3 regions of the Agromyces sp. CCNWLW213 genome follow, and region 3 is predicted to be linked to each of the others. Evidence: predicted binding sites of a transcription regulator. Region 3 holds the regulator's gene; each other region holds the start of a gene.
The links. Region 3 encodes LexA, which represses DNA repair genes until DNA is damaged. Its sites were predicted from a motif close to TCGAACANNTGTTCGA; they were not measured.

Region 1 (5,759 bases), on a different contig from region 3:
TGCGGAGCGGGGCGAAGTAGTTCGACAGCCGCGCGCGCAGGTTCTTCGCCTTGCCGACGTAGAGCACCCGGCGGTCCGCGTCGCGGAACCGGTAGACCCCCGGGGCGGTCGGGATCTCACCCGGCTTGGGCCGGTACGGAACGGTGCTGCGCATCGTCAGCTGGCGGCGACGGCCGGTTCCGCCGCAGCCTCGAAGATCTCGCGCAGGAAGTACCCGGTGTGGCTGTCGTGGTTCTCGGCGACGTCCTCGGGCGTGCCGACGGCGACGACCTGCCCGCCGCCGGAGCCGCCCTCGGGACCGAGGTCGATGATCCAGTCGGCCGACTTGATGACGTCGAGGCTGTGCTCGATCACGATGACCGTGTTGCCCTTCTCGACGAGCTTGCCGAGCACCTTCAGGAGCTTCCGCACGTCCTCGAAGTGGAGTCCGGTCGTGGGCTCGTCGAGCACGTAGACGCTGCGCCCGTTCGAACGCCGCTGGAGCTCGGTCGCCAGCTTGACGCGCTGCGCCTCGCCGCCCGACAGCGTCGTGGCGCTCTGGCCGAGCTGGACGTACCCGAGGCCGACGTCGACGAGCGTCTTCAGGTACCGGTGGATCGCGGAGATCGGCTCGAAGAACTCGGCCGCCTCGCTGATGGGCATCTCGAGCACCTCGGCGATGTTCTTGCCCTTGTAGTGCACCTGGAGGGTCTCGCGGTTGTAGCGCTTGCCGCCGCAGACCTCGCACGCGACGTACACGTCGGGCAGGAAGTTCATCTCGATCTTGATCGTGCCGTCGCCCGCGCACGCCTCGCAGCGGCCGCCCTTGACGTTGAAGCTGAACCGGCCGGGGAGGTAGCCGCGCGCCTTCGCCTCGGCCGTCTCGGAGAACAGGGTGCGGATCCGGTCGAAGACGCCGGTGTACGTGGCCGGGTTCGATCGCGGCGTGCGGCCGATCGGCGCCTGGTCGACGTGCACGACCTTGTCGAGGTGGTCGAGCCCGGTGACCCGCCGGTGCTTGCCCGGCACCTTCCGGGCGCCGTTCAGCCGGTTCGCGAGCACGCGGTACAGGATGTCGTTCACGAGCGAGGACTTGCCGGAGCCGCTCACGCCCGTGACCGCCGTCAGGGTGCCGAGCGGGAAGGACACGTCGACGCCGCGGAGGTTGTTGGCCTGGGCGCCCTCGACCGTGATCATGCGCGCCTGATCGACGGGACGTCGCTTCGCTGGGATCGCGATCTCGCGTCGGCCCGAGAGGTAGTCGCCCGTGAGCGACTCGCGGTTCTTCACGAGGTCGGCGTAGCTGCCGCTGTGCACGACGGTGCCGCCGTGCACTCCGGCACCCGGTCCGATGTCGACGATCCAGTCGGCGGTGCGGATCGTGTCCTCGTCGTGCTCGACCACGATGAGCGTGTTGCCGAGGTCCCGGAGGGCCACGAGCGTGTCGATCAGCCGGCGGTTGTCGCGCTGGTGGAGACCGATGCTCGGCTCGTCGAGCACGTAGAGCACGCCCGTCAGGCCGGACCCGATCTGGGTCGCCAGGCGGATGCGCTGCGCCTCGCCGCCCGAGAGGGTGCCGGCGGCGCGAGCCAGGTCGAGGTAGCTGAGTCCGACCCGGATGAGGAAGTCGAGCCGGAGCTTGATCTCTCGGAGCACCTGCGCCGCGATCGCCTGCTCGCGATCCGTGAGCACGAGGCGGTCCATGAACGATCGCGCGTCGTGCAGGCTGAGCCGGCACACGTCGGCGATCGAGGCGTCGTGGACGAGCACCGAGAGCACCTCGGGCTTCAGTCGGTCGCCCCGGCAGACGGGGCACGGCACCTCGCGGAGGTATTCGGCCCAGCGGGCGCGCTGCACGTCGGTCTCGGCCTGGAGGTACTGCCGTTCGATGTAGGGCACGACCCCTTCGAAGCCGGAGGTGTAGCTCATCTCGCGGCCGTAGCGGTTGCGCCAGCGGACCTTGACCTCGAAGTTGTCGCCGCGGAGCACGGCGTGGCGCGCCTCGACCGGGAGATCCTCCCAGGGGGCGTCGAGCGAGAACCCGAGGTCGCGGCCGAGCGCCTGCAGCAGCTTCTCGTAATAGTTGTAGAGGCTCTTGCCCTGGGAGGTCCACGGCAGGATGACGCCCTCGTTGATGCTGAGCGTGGGGTCGCCGAGCAGCAGGTCTTCATCGACCGACATGCGCGTGCCGAGGCCCGAGCACTCGGGACACGCGCCGAACGGCGCGTTGAACGAGAACGTGCGCGGCTCGATCTCGGTGAGCGCGATGGGATGCTGGTTGGGGCAGCTGAGCTTCTCGGAGAAGGTCTGCCACGCCGCTTCGCCCTCGCGATCGACGTAGTTGATCTGCACGAGGCCGTCGGTCAGGCGGAGTGCGGTCTCGAGCGAATCGGTGAGCCGGCCGAGCACCTCGTCGGACGCCACAAGACGGTCGATCACGACGGAGATGTCGTGCTTGACCTGCTTCTTCAGCGTCGGCGGCTCGTCGAGCCGGATCACCTCGCCGTCGACGACGGCGCGGGAGTAGCCCTGGCTCGCGAGCTCGCGGAAGAGGTCGACGAACTCGCCCTTCTTCTGCGACACCATCGGGCTGAGCACCTGGAACCGCGTGCCCGCCTCGAGTTCCATGAGCTGGTCGGCGATCTGCTGCACGGTCTGGCGCTGGATGCGCTCACCGCACACGGGGCAATGCGGAACGCCGATGCGCGCCCACAGCAGGCGCATGTAGTCGTAGATCTCGGTGATCGTGCCGACGGTCGAACGCGGGTTGCGGTTCGTGGACTTCTGGTCGATCGAGACCGCGGGGCTCAAGCCCTCGATGAAGTCGACGTCGGGTCGATCGACCTGGCCGAGGAACTGACGGGCGTACGCCGACAGCGATTCGACGTAGCGGCGCTGCCCCTCGGCGAAGATGGTGTCGAACGCGAGCGACGACTTGCCCGACCCGGACAGGCCCGTGAACACGACCATCGCATCGCGCGGGATCTCGACGTCGACGTCGCGCAGGTTGTGCACGCGGGCTCCGCGGACACTCAGGCGCGTATGGGCATCGAGGCGTGAAACTGGCACCCTACGAGTCTACGAACGCCCTCCGACATGGATGCCCGGAGCGCACGCGCTGAGAGCGAACATACGTTCGACTCCCCCTGCGCCGAGGTGCCGACGCGTTCGGATCAGCCGAGGTGACCGGCCTTCTCCATCTGCCGGAGTTCGCGCTTCAGCTCGGACACCTCGTCGCGCAGGCGCGCCGCGAGCTCGAACTTCAGCTCGCCCGCGGCCTCGAGCATCTGCTCGTTGAGATCGCGGATGAGGTCTTCGAGGTCGTTCGCCCCCGCCGCCGCGATGCCCTCGCGCCGCATGGGCACCGGCGAGGTCCTCTTCGCGTCGCGCCCGCGGAGGAGGGCCGCCGTGTCGGCCTCCTCGCGCGCGAGGACCTCGGTGATGTCGGCGATGCGCTTGCGCAACGGGGTCGGGTCGATGCCGTTGACCCGGTTGTACTCGAGCTGCCGGTCGCGACGCCGGTTCGTCTCTTCGATGGCCGACTGCATCGAGTCGGTCATCACGTCGGCGTACATGTGCACCTGGCCCGAGACGTTCCGGGCGGCGCGACCGATCGTCTGGATCAGCGACGTCGAGGAACGGAGGAACCCCTCCTTGTCGGCATCGAGGATCGCCACGAGCGACACCTCGGGCAGGTCGAGTCCCTCGCGGAGCAGGTTGATGCCGACGAGGACGTCGTAGACGCCCGCCCGCAGCTCGGTCAGCAGCTCGACCCGTCGCAGGGTGTCGACGTCGGAGTGGAGGTACCGGACCCGCACGCCGGCCTCGGTGAGGAAGTCCGTGAGCTCCTCGGCCATCCGCTTGGTGAGCGTGGTCACGAGCACGCGCTCGTCGCGTTCGGCGCGCGCCCTGATCTCCTCGAGCAGGTCGTCGATCTGGCCCTTGGTCGGCTTCACGACGATCTCGGGGTCGACGAGCCCCGTGGGGCGGATGATCTGCTCGACGATCCCGTCGGCGATGCCCATCTCGTACTTGCCCGGCGTCGCCGAGAGGTACACGGTCTGCCCGACGCGGTCCTTGAACTCGTCCCACTTCAGGGGGCGGTTGTCGAGGGCGCTGGGGAGCCGGAAGCCGTGCTCGACGAGCGTGCGCTTGCGAGAGGAGTCGCCCTCGTACATCGCGCCGATCTGTGGCACGGTCGCGTGCGACTCGTCGATCACCACGAGGAAGTCGTCGGGGAAGTAGTCGAGCAGGCAGTGCGGCGGCTCGCCCGCGGAACGGCCGTCGATGTGGCGCGAGTAGTTCTCGATGCCGGAGCAGAACCCGATCTGCTCCATCATCTCGAGGTCGAAGGTGGTGCGCATGCGCAGCCGCTGCGCCTCGAGCAGCTTGCCCTCGCGCTCGAGCTCCTGGAGGCGCTCGTCGAGCTCGTCGCGGATCGTGCCGATCGCGCGCTGCATGACGTCGGTGCTCGCGACGTAGTGCGATCCCGGGAACACCGGGACCGCGTCGAGCTTCGCGAGCACCGACCCGGTCAGCGGATGGAGGCTGTAGAGGGCCTCGATCTCGTCGCCGAACATCTCGATGCGGATCGCGTGCTCTTCGTACACCGGGATGATCTCGATGGTGTCGCCGCGCACGCGGAAATTGCCGCGCGAGAAGTCGACGTCGTTGCGCTGGTACTGCATCGACACGAACTTGCGGATCAGCCAGTCGCGGTCGACCCGCTGGCCGACCTGGAGCGGCATCATGGCGTTCAGGTACTGCTCGGGCGTACCGAGTCCGTAGATGCACGACACGGTGGACACGACCACGACGTCGCGCCGGCTGAGCAGCGAGTTGGTGGTCGAATGGCGAAGCCGCTCGACCTCGGTGTTGATCGAGGAGTCCTTCTCGATGAAGGTGTCCGTCTGCGGCACGTAGGCCTCGGGCTGGTAGTAGTCGTAGTACGAGACGAAGTACTCGACCGCGTTGTTCGGCATGAGCTCGCGGAACTCGTTCGCGAGCTGGGCCGCCAGCGTCTTGTTGTGGGCGAGCACGAGCGTGGGCCGCTGCACCTGCTCGATGAGCCAGGCCGTCGTCGCGGACTTGCCGGTGCCGGTCGCGCCGAGCAGCACGACGTCGGTCTCGCCCGCGTTGATGCGTGCCGCGAGCTCGGCGATGGCCTGCGGCTGGTCGCCGCTCGGCGCGTACTCGCTCACGACCTCGAACGGGCGCACGGAACGGGTCGACTGCATGGTGCAAGTCTAGGTTCGGCCACCGACACCGATCCTGAGAGCGGGATGACGCCGGCCGCAGCACGGCCGCCGTCAGACCTTGGCGCGTCGTGCCCGTTCGATGTCGACCCAGAGGGCGTCGGCCTGGCTCATCGTGTGCGCGAGGCTCCCGCCGGTGTCGATCACGACGTCGGCCACCGCACGCCGGTCGGCGTCGCTGATCTGCGCGTCGACGCGCGCCTCGGCCTGGATGGGGTCGAGCCCGCGCTCCTCGACGAGGCGCCGCACCTGCGCGCGCTTGGGCGCGCTCGTGACGACCACGAGGTCGAACGGGTGGTCGACCTGCGCCTCGACGAGCAGGGGCACGTCGTAGACGACGACCGCGTGGGGGTCCTCCTGCTCGGCCCTCGCGATGAGCGTGCGGGAGAGCTCCCGCACGGCCGGGTGCACGATCGCGTTCAGCCTCGCGCGCGCCTCGTCGTCGTGGAACACGATGTCGCCGAGCCTCTGGCGGTCGAGCGAGCCGTCGTGGCGCAGCACGGCGTCGCCGAACTCGGCGACGAT
Region 2 (5,759 bases), on a different contig from region 3:
GGCCGTGACCGTCGAGTGCGGCGCCGGGGCGATGCGGGCGCCGGCGTGCGCACCGCGGTCGACAGGGCCGCCGGCGACCGCGCCGCCCCCGCGGACGGCGGGGGTGCGGTGCTCGGCGTGGTCCGCGTGGTCGATCGCCCAGTCCCGGCCGACGATGAGCGCGAGGTCGTGGCGGATGTCGGACCGGAGCCGTTCGGCGACCGGACCGGAACCGGCCGTGGCGATCGCGATGAGGTGGCTCAGGGCGGTGTCGTGGAGCCGGGCGATGGCGCGCAGTTCGTAGTCGTGCCGGATCTCGAGTTCACGGGTCTGCTGGGTGGCCCGGTACAGCCCGGCCTCGCGCCGGGTCGCGGTGCGACGGGAGACGGCGTCGAAGGTGCGCACGACCGCGACGATGAGGAAGGCGGCGGTCGCGCTGAGGTTGGGCGCCCACACGGCGACCCCGGCGGGACCGTCGAGGGACGCGCCGGCGAGCGCGACGGCGAGCAGCGTCGCCGCCTCGCCCATGCCCCACCCGAGCGCCGCCCACGTGATGGCGATGCGGGAGCCGAAGCCCGCGCCGCCGAGGAGCACGAGTGCGATCCGGGGCAGCGCGAGCAGCACGTTGTCGGTGCTCTCGAAGTCGCTGCCCGCCATGACGATCAGCGTGGTCAGTGCGAACGCGACCGCCGCCCCGACCATGAGCGTGAGCACGGTGAGGGTCACGGTGGGCCAACGTGCGAGTGCGGCCTGCGCGAGCGCCTGGGCCGCGAACAGCGCGAGGACGAGCGTCGCGGAGGCACGCGGGTCGGCGAGGCCCCACGCGCGCCCGTCGATGACGGACGCGGCGGCGAGCACCATGGCGGCGAGGAGGCAGACGGCCGCGGCGCTGTGGCCGGCGCGCGTGAGCGCCCGATTCAGGGAGGCTCCCGCGAGATGCTCGGGAAGGCCCAGGGTCATCGCCGCTCCCATCCGTCGGCGGGGCCACGCGCCCGCCCCGTGAGGATTATCCCAGTTGTCAGAAGAGCATGGTGGGTGAAGCTGCGGTGAGACCGGGTGCTTCGGATCGCAACGGGGCGGGCCGGCGCGGCGCCGCCCACCGCGAGGGTGCCGAGGAGGCGACCCCGCCGGTGACGACGTCCTCCCGCCCCCGCTGCATCCGGTGCGCCCGCAGCAGCGGCCGCATGCGCTCGGCGAGCCAGGCGCGGTACTCCTTCGGCGCGTACGCGCTCGACCCCGGGTACATGGCCCGATAGCGGTCGACGAGTTCCGGATGCTCCCGCCCGAGCCAGTCGAAGAACCACGGCTTCACCGAGCCGCGCAGGTGCAGCGCCGAGTACACGAGGCTCGTCGCTCCCGCCGCCTCGGCGCGCCGCACCGCCTCGTCGAGATGCGCCTTCGTGTCGGTCAGGTACGGGAGGATCGGCATGAGGAACACCGAGCAGTCGAAGCCCGCCTCGCGAGCCGCGGTCACCGTGGCGAGACGGGCCGCCGTCGTCGGCGTGCCGGGTTCGATCGATCGCTGCACCTCGTCGTCGTAGACGGCGATCGACATCGCGAGGTCGACGGGCACGTGCTCGCGCGCCGCCTGCAGCAGCGGCAGGTCGCGCCGCAGCAGCGTGCCCTTGGTCAGGATGCTGAACGGCGTGCCGCTCGACGCGAGCGCGTCGATGATGCCCGGCATGAGTGCGTACCGCCCCTCGGCGCGCTGATAGGGGTCGGTGTTCGTGCCGAGCGCGACGGGCTCGTGCCGCCACGAGGGACGCGCGAGTTCGCGCTGCAGCACCTCCGCCACGTTGATCTTCACCACGATCTCGCGATCGAAGTCGTCGCCGGCGTCGAGGTCGAGGTACTCGTGGGTGGGCCGCGCGAAGCAGTTGTGGCTCACCACTCCGTTGGCGATGAAGTCACCCGTGCTGGTCGTGATGTCGAGCAGGTCGAGCTCCGCGCCGAGCGGCTCGATCGACACGACCCGGAGGTCGGCATGGGTCGTCGCCGTCGATCCGATGATCTCGGGCCGGCGAACGATCGCCGGGTTCCCGATGCCGGCGAACGGCTCGCGCGGTGCCGATCCTCCGCGCAGGCGCGTCCGGCCGGCATCCGGTCCCAATCCGATGAGCGAGTCCGCGGTGGTCAGGTACGGCCTGCCCGAGCCGTCCATCGCTCCGGTCACGTGCTTCCAGCCGCCCTCGGTGAGGAAGCGGTGGTCGCCGCTGGCGATGATGCTCGTGCCGTCGGCGAGCGTGATGCGGAGCCCCCGTTTCCGCGTCGACCACTTCGCGAGCACCATCGACGCCGTGTACGTGCGGGAGGGACCGGCGCGTGTCGTCCCGACCACCACGTCGCCCACTCGGAGCTCGCGCAGGGACCGAACGGAGCCGTCGGCCAGGGTGATCGAGGTGCTCGGGTCCAGGCAGTAGACGCAGGCGTGCGAACACCCCCGGTACGGGTTGATGGTCCAGCCGAAGGGCACGTACGACTGGCCCGGCACCTTGTTCAGCGCGGACTTCGCGAGCACTTCGTGAAAGGTCACCCCCGCGAACTCGGGCGTCTGAACCGACCGCACCAGGTTGTTCAGTCGCGCGAGCCCGGGCAGCGTGCCCTGCTGCTCGACGCCGAGTTCCTGCCCGTTCCACCTCACCACGACATTCGAACACATGTTCGAATCGAGGGCAAGCGGATGCCGCGGCGCGTCGCCGCGGCATCCGCTCAGCCCGTCCCTCGGCCGAGACCCGCTCCGCCCGCAGGAGGACGCGCGTTCCAGCGGACGCGCCTGGACATCAGCAGGAGTCCTGCGCACGGGAGCCGAGGACGACGGCTGCACCGCTCCGGGCCGGCTCGAGCGCGAGCTCCTCCCCCTCCCATCGGCGGCGCAGCCACCGGTCGTGGCTCGCCACGACCACGGCGCCCGGGTACGCGCCCAGCGCCTCCTCCAGCTCGCCCGCGAGGGCGAGCGAGAGGTGGTTCGTGGGCTCGTCGAGCAGGAACACGTGCGGCGGCGCCGCGATCACGAGGGCGAGCGCGAGCCGCCGCTGCTGTCCGATCGACAACCGGCCCACCGGGCGGTCGAGGTCGCGCGCGGCGATCAGGCCGAGGTCCGCGAGCGGCACGCGTTCGGCACGTCGCTCCCCCAGCACGCGCTCGTACACCTCCCGTGGCGTGGCAGCCGGATCGGCGAAGCGCACGTCCTGCTCGAGCAGGCCGACGCGCAGACCGCGCCGCCGGTGCACGGTCCCGCGCTCCGGCGCGAGGCGGCCCGCCAGCAGCGCGAGCAGCGTCGACTTGCCGGCGCCGTTCGCGCCCGTGACGAGCAGCCGGGTCATCGCCCCGATGCGGAGCGCTCTCAACTCGAGGCGTCCGTCCACCGCGACATCCGACAGCTGGAGCAACTGGCCGCCGTCGCCGTCGAGCGCGTGCGAGCCCGACGGGATGCCGCCGAACGACACCGGCGACGGCGGCCTCGCGACCTGCGTGCGCTCGAGCTCGGCGAGCCGCAGCTCGGCGTTGCGCACCCGGCGCGAGACCGCCTGCTCGACGTTCTCGCGCTTGAAGTGCTTGAGGAACTTGTCGTTGTCGCGCGCCGCACGACCGTGCGCCACGTCGCGGGCGGACTCCGCGACGACGAGCCGCACGCGCTTCAGCTCCGACTGCTCGTCGGCGTGCTGACGCACCCACCGCGCCCGCTCGTCGGCCCGGACGGCGAGGTACTCGCTGAACGAGCCGCCGAAGACCGTGCCGACGGATGCCGCGAGGATCGCGTCGCGCGTGTGCAGGCCCGCACCGCTCGCCGCACCCGAGCGCGCGAGCGCGGTCGCGCCCGCTCGCCCCGGGTCGAGGTCGAGGAGCCCCGTCGCGACGCGGTCGAGGAAGGCGCGATCGTGGCTGGCGAACAGCACCGGCCCGCGCCAGTCGCGAAGCCGCTCCTCGAGGAAGGCGGCCGCGTCGTCGTCGAGGTGGTTCGTCGGCTCGTCGAGGAGCAACGCGTCCGGCGAGGACAGCAGCAGCGCGGCGAGCGCGAACCTGCTGCGCTGCCCGCCCGACAGCTCGTCGATGCGGCGGTCGCGACCGAGTCCGGACAGGCCGAGCCCGTCGAGCAGCTCGTCGCGGCGACGATCGACCGACCACACGTCGGCGCGCTCGGCCGCCTCGAGGGCGGCGGCGTACCGCTCGGCGGCCGCCTCGGCGACGGGACCCGAGGCATCCGGAGAGGCCGGTGCGACCATGGGATCGGACCCGGCGAGGGCGAGCGCGGCCTGATCGAGCTCCCGCTCGATCGACCGCACCTCGGCGACGGATGCCTCGAGCACCTGGTCCACGAGGTCGTCGGGTGCGAACGGCAGCTCCTGGAAGAGCATGCCCGTCCGCACGGGGCGCGAGACGCGGCCGGCGACGACGGCGTCCGGCAACGGGTCGCCGGAGACGACGCGGAGCAGCGTCGACTTGCCGGCGCCGTTCTCGCCGATGAGGCCCAGGCGACGACCCGGGGCGACCGCGAGGTCGAGATCGGACAGCACGCGACGATCGGCGAACGCGACCGACAGCCCGTCGACGCGCAGGTGAGCGGAGTGGGAATGGATGACTGACATGAGGTCGAACCCCTTACCGAGGAGGCCCCCGGGTCGCCGGCGTGCGAACGCGCGCTTCAGCGGGCGCGGACGACGCGTCGGACACGGCCCGACGTCACGCGTGGACGGCGACGACGACCCGGGAGCGGATGGTGGATCCCGCCGGGCATCTGCCGTGGCCCGGGTGCGCGCGAACACTGTCGCGATCAGTGCAGGGAGCACACCCCGGTATCAACGGCGCCTCGGGCGCGGGACGATGGGATGTGCTCACTTCATAGCGGGGTCGACTGTAGCAGAGCCGCCGCGATCGGTCGAGAGGGCGGTCCGGCGCCGGCGTCTCGGGACGGGCGCTTCGCGCCGTGCTCGGCCGGCGGACGGATCACCTCGAGACGAGCGCCGTGCTCGGCGTGAGCTGCAGCGCGGCCGCGGTGCGCTCGAGCGAGGCCGCCGCGGCATCCGGGTCGTCGGAGAGCGTCGTGCCGAGCGACGGGATCATCTCGCGGAGCTTCGACTCCCACCCGCCCATGCGCTCGGGGAAGCACTTCTGCATGACCTCGATCATGATCGGCACCGACACCGACGCACCGGGCGAGGCGCCGAGCAGGCCCGCGATCGTGCCGTCGGCGCCCGAGATCACCTCGGTGCCGAACTGCAGGATGCCGCCCTTCTCGGGGTCCTTCTTCATGACCTGGACGCGCTGTCCGGCCGTGATGAGCTCCCAGTCCTCGGACTTCGCGGTGGGCATGAACTCGCGAAGCGCCGCCATCTTCTTGTCGCGCGACGCGAGCAGTTCGGAGATCAGGTACTTCACGAGGTCGAAGTTGCGCAGCCCCACCTGCAGCATCGGCCCGAGGTTGTGGGTCCGGATCGAGAACGGCAGGTCGAACCACGTGCTGGACTTGAGGAACTTCGGCGTGAAGCCCGCGTAGGGCCCGAACAGCAGGGACGTCTCTCCGTCGACCACGCGCGTGTCGAGGTGCGGCACCGACATGGGCGGTGCGCCCACGGCGGCCTTGCCGTAGACCTTCGCCTGGTGCTGTGCGACGAGCTTCGGGTCGGTGGTGCGCAGGAACTGCCCGGAGATCGGGAAGCCGCCGTACCCCTTGATCTCGGGGATGCCCGAGTGCTGCAGCAACGCCAGCGCGCCGCCGCCCGCGCCCACGAAGACGAAGCGCGCGCGCACGGTCTCGACGTTGCCGCCGACGAGGTTGCGGA
Region 3 (5,759 bases):
TGCGCCCGGGGCGGTCGGTGGTCATGCGGTCATCCTATTCCGCGGGTCCGTGGGGTCGCCGTACGGCGCGGTCAGGTGGCCGAGGCGGATGCGGCCGGCGTGAACGCCGCCATCGCCTCGAGGAACGCGGTGGTCTCGGCCTCGGTGCCCGCGGTGACGCGCAGGCACCCCGGCAGACCGATCTCGCGGATGAGGATGCCGCGCTCGAGCAGCGCCTCGAACACGGCGTGCGGGTCGTCGACCCCGCCGAAGAGCACGAAGTTGGCTCCGCTGCGGTACGGACGGTAGCCGAGTGCGGCGAGCTCGCGCGCGATGCGGTCGCGCTGGGCGCGGATCTCGTCGACCATCGCGAGCATCTCGCCGGCGTGAGCGAGCGCGCCCAGCGCGGCCGCCTGGGTCAGCGCCGACAGGTGGTACGGCAGCCGCACCAGCCGGAGGGCATCGACGACGGCCGGGTCGGCGGCGAGGTAGCCCACGCGGGCGCCGGCGAAGGCGAACGCCTTGCTCATCGTGCGGGAGACGAGCAGTCGCGGACGCCCGGGCAGCAGGCCGAGCGCGCTGGGCGTGCCCGGGTCGGCGAACTCCTGATAGGCCTCGTCGACCACGACGATTCCGCGGGCGGCGTCGGCGACCGCCTCGACGGTCTCGCGGCCGAGCGGCGTGCCGGTCGGGTTGTTGGGCGAGCAGAGGAGCACGAGGTCGGGATCGTGCCGCTCGACCGCGGCGACCGCGGTCTCGGGCGTGAGCTCGAAGTCCGCGTCGCGGTCGGCGGTGACCCAGGCGGTGCCCGTCCCCGAGGCCAGGAGGCCGTACATCGAGTAGGTGGGCGCGAAGCCGAGTGCGGTCCGGCCCGGCCCGCCGAACGCCTGCAGGACGTGCTGCAGCACCTCGTTGGACCCGTTGGCCGCCCAGAGCTGCTCGGGCACGAGGCCGTGCCCCAGGTAACCGGCGAGCGCGACGCGGAGGTCGGCGAACTCGCGGTCGGGATAGCGATTCAGGCCGATGATGGCCGCCGCGACGCGCGCGACGATGTCGTGGGCGACGTCCTCGGGGATGGGGTGCGTGTTCTCGTTGACGTTCAGCGCGACGGGCACGCGCTTCTGCGGTGCGCCGTACGGGGACTTGCCGCGCAGGTCGTCGCGGATGGGCAGGTCGTCGAGACTCGTCACCGATCAATGCTATCCGCGCCGCGCCGGCGCCCCGCCGAGTGCGGCGCCGGGTGACGCAGCGCCCCGCGGCTCAATCGAGGACGGGAAGGGCGAGTCGCTGCCCGGGCTGCACCACGGCGTCGGACATGCCGTTCAGCCGCATGATCTCGAGGATCACCTCGCGCGGGTCCTCCGACGGTGCGACGGATTCGGCGATCCCCCACAGCGTGTCGCCGGCGCCGACGACGACGGTCTCGAACACGACGGGCGCCGAGCCGTCGTCGATGCCCGCCACGGCCCCGCCGGAGGACAGCGTGCCGACGAGGACCCCGGCGAGGATCGGCAGGGCGGCCAGCACCGTGACGACCCCGCGGCCGCGACGCGTCAGGCGCAGTCGGGTACGGGGGCCCGCCCCGGCGAATCCGGTCACCGACGCACCGGCGGTCGACCCCATCAGCACTGCACTCATTCCGCACCTCCTCGGGAGAGCCCGCATCCGACCCTCGGCCGGGAGGGCCGGATGCGAAGCTGTGTTCCGAATATATCTTCGAACAATCGCCCCTGCAAGGACCGCGGGTGGGAGTTTCGGCCCGGATCGCGCGACACACTCGAACAGATGTTTGTCGCGAGCACATCAGGCGGATACAGTTTCGAATGTCCGACGACAGTCGAACACCGACCACCGACATCCGGGCCATGGCGGCCCCGACGAGAGGCCAGCACCGTGAGCATCGACATCGACCGGGCACCCGGCGCAGGCGGTCGTTCACGTCGGCGCAAGGGGCTCAGCGCGAAGCAGGTGGCCATCCTCGAGGTCATCCGCGACTCGGTCGCCGAGCGCGGCTACCCGCCGAGCATGCGCGAGATCGGTGACGCCGTGGGCCTCTCCTCGCTCTCGAGCGTCACCCACCAGCTCAACCAGCTCGAGCTCGCCGGCTACCTGCGACGCGACCCAAACCGGCCCCGCGCGCTCGAGATCCTCATGGACGCACCGGGCACCGAGCCGCGCCAGCCGACGGTCGCCGAGGCGCCGACGATCGGCGACGCGACCATGGTCCCGCTCGTGGGCCGGATCGCCGCGGGCGTGCCGATCACGGCCGAGCAGCAGGTCGAAGAGGTCTTCCCGCTCCCCCGCCAGCTCGTCGGCAAGGGCGAGCTGTTCATCCTCAAGGTCGTGGGCGACTCGATGATCGATGCGGCCATCTGCGACGGCGACTGGGTCGTGGTGCGCTCGCAGCCGACGGCCGAGAACGGCGAGATCGTCGCGGCCATGCTCGACGGCGAGGCGACCGTGAAGGTACTCCGGCAACGCGACGGGCACACCTGGCTGCTTCCCCGCAACACCGCATTCGAGCCCATCCTCGGCGACCATGCCGAGGTGCTCGGCAAGGTGGTCGCGGTCCTCCGAGCCGTCTGATTCACGGCCCGGCCGGGCCGGCGGCGCACGAGCGGCGGATGCCGCAGCCGACGCCGCGTCACCCGCCCCCGTCCGCCGACTAGCCGGCGCTCGCGCCGATCGCCACGCCCGCACGCACGGCGCGCGTGGCCTCGACGATGTTCGCGAGCGACGCGACGGTCTCGTCGTAGCCGCGCGTCTTCAGACCGCAGTCCGGGTTCACCCACAGGCGGCCCGCGGGCACCCCGCCGACCGCGCGCTCGAGCAGCGCCCGCACCTCGTCGACGCTCGGCACGCGCGGCGAGTGGATGTCGTACACGCCCGGACCGACGCCATGGTCGAACCCGCTCGCGGCCAGGTCGTCGACGACCTCCATGCGACTGCGCGCCGCCTCGATCGACGTCACGTCGGCGTCGAGGCGTCGGATCGCGTCGATCACGACGCCGAACTCGGAGTAGCAGAGGTGGGTGTGCACCTGCGTCGCCGGCGCCGCGCCACCCGTCGCCAGGCGGAACGAGCCGACCGACCACTCGAGGTACGCGGCCTGGTCGGCGCGCTTCAGCGGCAGCAGCTCGCGCAGCGCCGGCTCGTCGACCTGGATCACCCGGATGCCGGCGGTCTCGAGGTCGGCGATCTCGTCGCGCAGCGCGAGCGCGACCTGGCGCGCGGTGTCGCCGAGCGGCTGGTCGTCCCGCACGAACGACCACGCGAGGATCGTCACCGGACCGGTGAGCATGCCCTTGACCGGCTTCCCGGAGAGCGACTGCGCGTAGGCCGACCACTCGACCGTCATCGGCGCGGGTCGCGACACGTCGCCCCACAGGATCGACGGGCGCGTGCAGCGCGAGCCGTACGACTGCACCCATCCGTGCTGCGTGACCGCGAAGCCGTCGAGCAGCTCGGCGAAGTACTGCACCATGTCGTTGCGCTCGGGCTCGCCGTGCACGAGCACGTCGAGGCCGAGGTCCTCCTGCAGGCGGATGACGCGTGCGATCTCCTCGCGCATCAGCTCCCGGTACGCGGCATCCGTCAACTCGCCCTTCACGAGGCGGGCTCTGGCGCGGCGGATGTCGGCGGTCTGCGGGAACGACCCGATCGTGGTGGTCGGCAGCGCGGGCAGGTCGAGGTCCTCCTGCGCCGCCGCCCGCGACTGGTACGCGACGCGCGAGAAGGCGGCGGCGTCGAGCGCGGCCAACCGGTCCCGCACGGCCGGCACGCGCACCCCCGGTGCGGCGGTGCGGTCGGCGAGGGCCTCGGATGCCGCGTCGAGCTCGGCGGCGATCGCCTCCCGGCCCTCGGCGAGTCCCCGCGCGAGCACGGCGATCTGCGCGACCTTCTGGTCCGCGAAGGCGAGCCAGCTCGAGAGGCGGGGGTCGAGCGCGGACTCCTCCTCGACGTCGTGCGGCACGTGCAGCAGCGACGTCGACGTCGACACGGCGACCGAGCCGGAGCGCGACCGCAGGGCCTCCGCCCGCTCGAACGCGCGGTCGAGGTCGCCGCGCCAGATGTTGTGGCCGTCGACGACGCCCGCGACGAGGGTCTTCGCGGCCAGCGCCTCCTCGGTCACGGGATCGAGCCGCGCGGGCAGGTCGCCGCGCACGAGATCGAGCGCGATCGCCTCGACCGGCGTCGCCGCGAGAGCGGGCAGGGCGCCGTCGAGCGAGCCGTACGGCGCGGCGACGAGGATGGCCGGACGGTCGTCCGCCGCGCCCAGCGCGTCGTATGCGGCCGCGGCCGCCTCGAGCACGCGCTCCCGCGCCTCGTCGAGGCTCTCGCTCACGAGCGCGGGCTCGTCGAGCTGCACCCACTCGGCACCGGCCGCCGCGAGTTCGGCGAGGAGGCGCGCGTACACCGGCACCAGGTCGGCCACGCGGTCGAGCGGGCGGAAGCCGTCGGGCGCGTCATCCGCCGCCTTGGCCAGCAGGAGGAACGTGACCGGACCGACGAGCACCGGGCGCGTGACGAAGCCTGCCTCGCGGGCCTCGCGGACCTGCGCGACGAGCGCCTCGGCGTGCGGCGCGAACGCCGTGCCGGGCCCGATCTCGGGAACGAGGTAGTGGTAGTTGGAGTCGAACCACTTCGTCATCTCGAGCGGCGCATCGGCGCCCTCGCCGCGCGCGACCGTGAAGTAGCCGGCGAGGTCCAGGCTGCCGTCGGAGCCGCGGAGCCGCTCGAAGCGCGTGGGCACCGCGCCCACCGCGACCGCGGCGTCGAGCACCTGGTCGTAGTAGGAGAAGCTCTCGGGGATCGCCGAGTCGGTGCGGCCGAGGCCGAGGGAGGCGAGGCGCTCGCGTGTGGCGGCCCGGAGCCCGGCGGCGGTCCGCTCGAGCTCGTCCGCGTCGATGCGGCCGGCCCAGAACGCCTCGACGGCGTGCTTGAGCTCGCGGCGGCGCCCGATGCGGGGGTAGCCGAGGATGGTTCCTGCGGGGAAGGCGGGTGCGGTCATCGTTCTCTCGTGTTCCTCTCGGTTCCCGCGTGGGCGGGCGTACGGATGCCGAGCCGGTCCAGGACGGCGAGCACGGCCTCGTGGCGGTTGAAGGTGTACAGGTGGAGGCCGGGTGCGCCGCTGTCGAGCACCTCGCGGGCGAGGTCGGCGGCGAAGCCGACCCCGAGGTCGAAGAGCGCGTCGGCGTCGGGCTCGATCTCGAGCGGGATCGCGAGCTCGCTCGGCGCCGGCACGCCCGTGAGCTCCTGGAGCCGGGCCAGCCGCCCGGGGGTCGTGACGGGCATGATGCCGGGCAGGATCGGGATGGTCACGCCGCCCCGGCGCGCCCGCTCCACGAACCCGAGGTAGTCGTCGGCGTGCCAGAACAGCTGCGTGATCGCGAGGTTCGCGCCGGCGACCTCCTTGGCGAGCAGCACGTCGACGTCCTGGCCGATCCCCCGCGAGCGAGGGTGGCCGCTCGGGAACGCGGCGACCGCGACGCGCTCCGGGCGCGGACGCTCGAGGATGCGCGTCGCGCCCGGGATGCCGGGGATCCCGGCCTGGCCGAACGGCTCGCGCTCCTGCTGGACGCGGTGGATGAGCTGCACGAGCTCCGCCGCGCTCTTCAGGTCGCCGAGGCCCGACTCGGGTCCGGCACCCGCGGGCGGGTCGCCGCGCAGCGCGAGGAAGCTCGTCACCCCGGCGTCGAGGAACTCGCGCACGAGCCGGTTGGCCTCGGCGTGGCTCGACCCGACGCACGTGAGGTGCGCCATAGGCTCCACGTCGGTGT

Region 1: a site for LexA is predicted at 3,104-3,119, ahead of uvrA (excinuclease ABC subunit UvrA). Genes of this name have one in related genera too.
Region 2: a site for LexA is predicted at 2,629-2,644, ahead of WBQ80_RS05925 (Rv2578c family radical SAM protein). Genes of this name have one in related genera too.

Annotation. Positions count from the first base shown of each region.
Region 1 is NZ_JBBBDX010000001.1:416,681-422,439, forward strand. It holds gene uvrC (excinuclease ABC subunit UvrC) at 1-154, opposite strand, end outside; gene uvrA (excinuclease ABC subunit UvrA) at 157-3,048, opposite strand; gene uvrB (excinuclease ABC subunit UvrB) at 3,153-5,216, opposite strand; gene coaE (dephospho-CoA kinase) at 5,289-5,759, opposite strand, start outside.
Region 2 is NZ_JBBBDX010000002.1:347,357-353,115, forward strand. It holds gene WBQ80_RS05920 (sensor histidine kinase) at 1-939, opposite strand, end outside; gene WBQ80_RS05925 (Rv2578c family radical SAM protein) at 998-2,620, opposite strand; gene WBQ80_RS05930 (ABC-F family ATP-binding cassette domain-containing protein) at 2,760-4,565, opposite strand; gene WBQ80_RS05935 (malate:quinone oxidoreductase) at 4,924-5,759, opposite strand, start outside.
Region 3 is NZ_JBBBDX010000007.1:118,064-123,822, reverse strand. It holds gene hisB (imidazoleglycerol-phosphate dehydratase HisB) at 1-25, opposite strand, end outside; gene WBQ80_RS13865 (histidinol-phosphate transaminase) at 72-1,169, opposite strand; gene WBQ80_RS13860 (LysM peptidoglycan-binding domain-containing protein) at 1,240-1,617, opposite strand; gene lexA (transcriptional repressor LexA) at 1,765-2,565, shown strand; gene metE (5-methyltetrahydropteroyltriglutamate--homocysteine S-methyltransferase) at 2,645-4,990, opposite strand; gene WBQ80_RS13845 (methylenetetrahydrofolate reductase) at 4,987-5,759, opposite strand, start outside.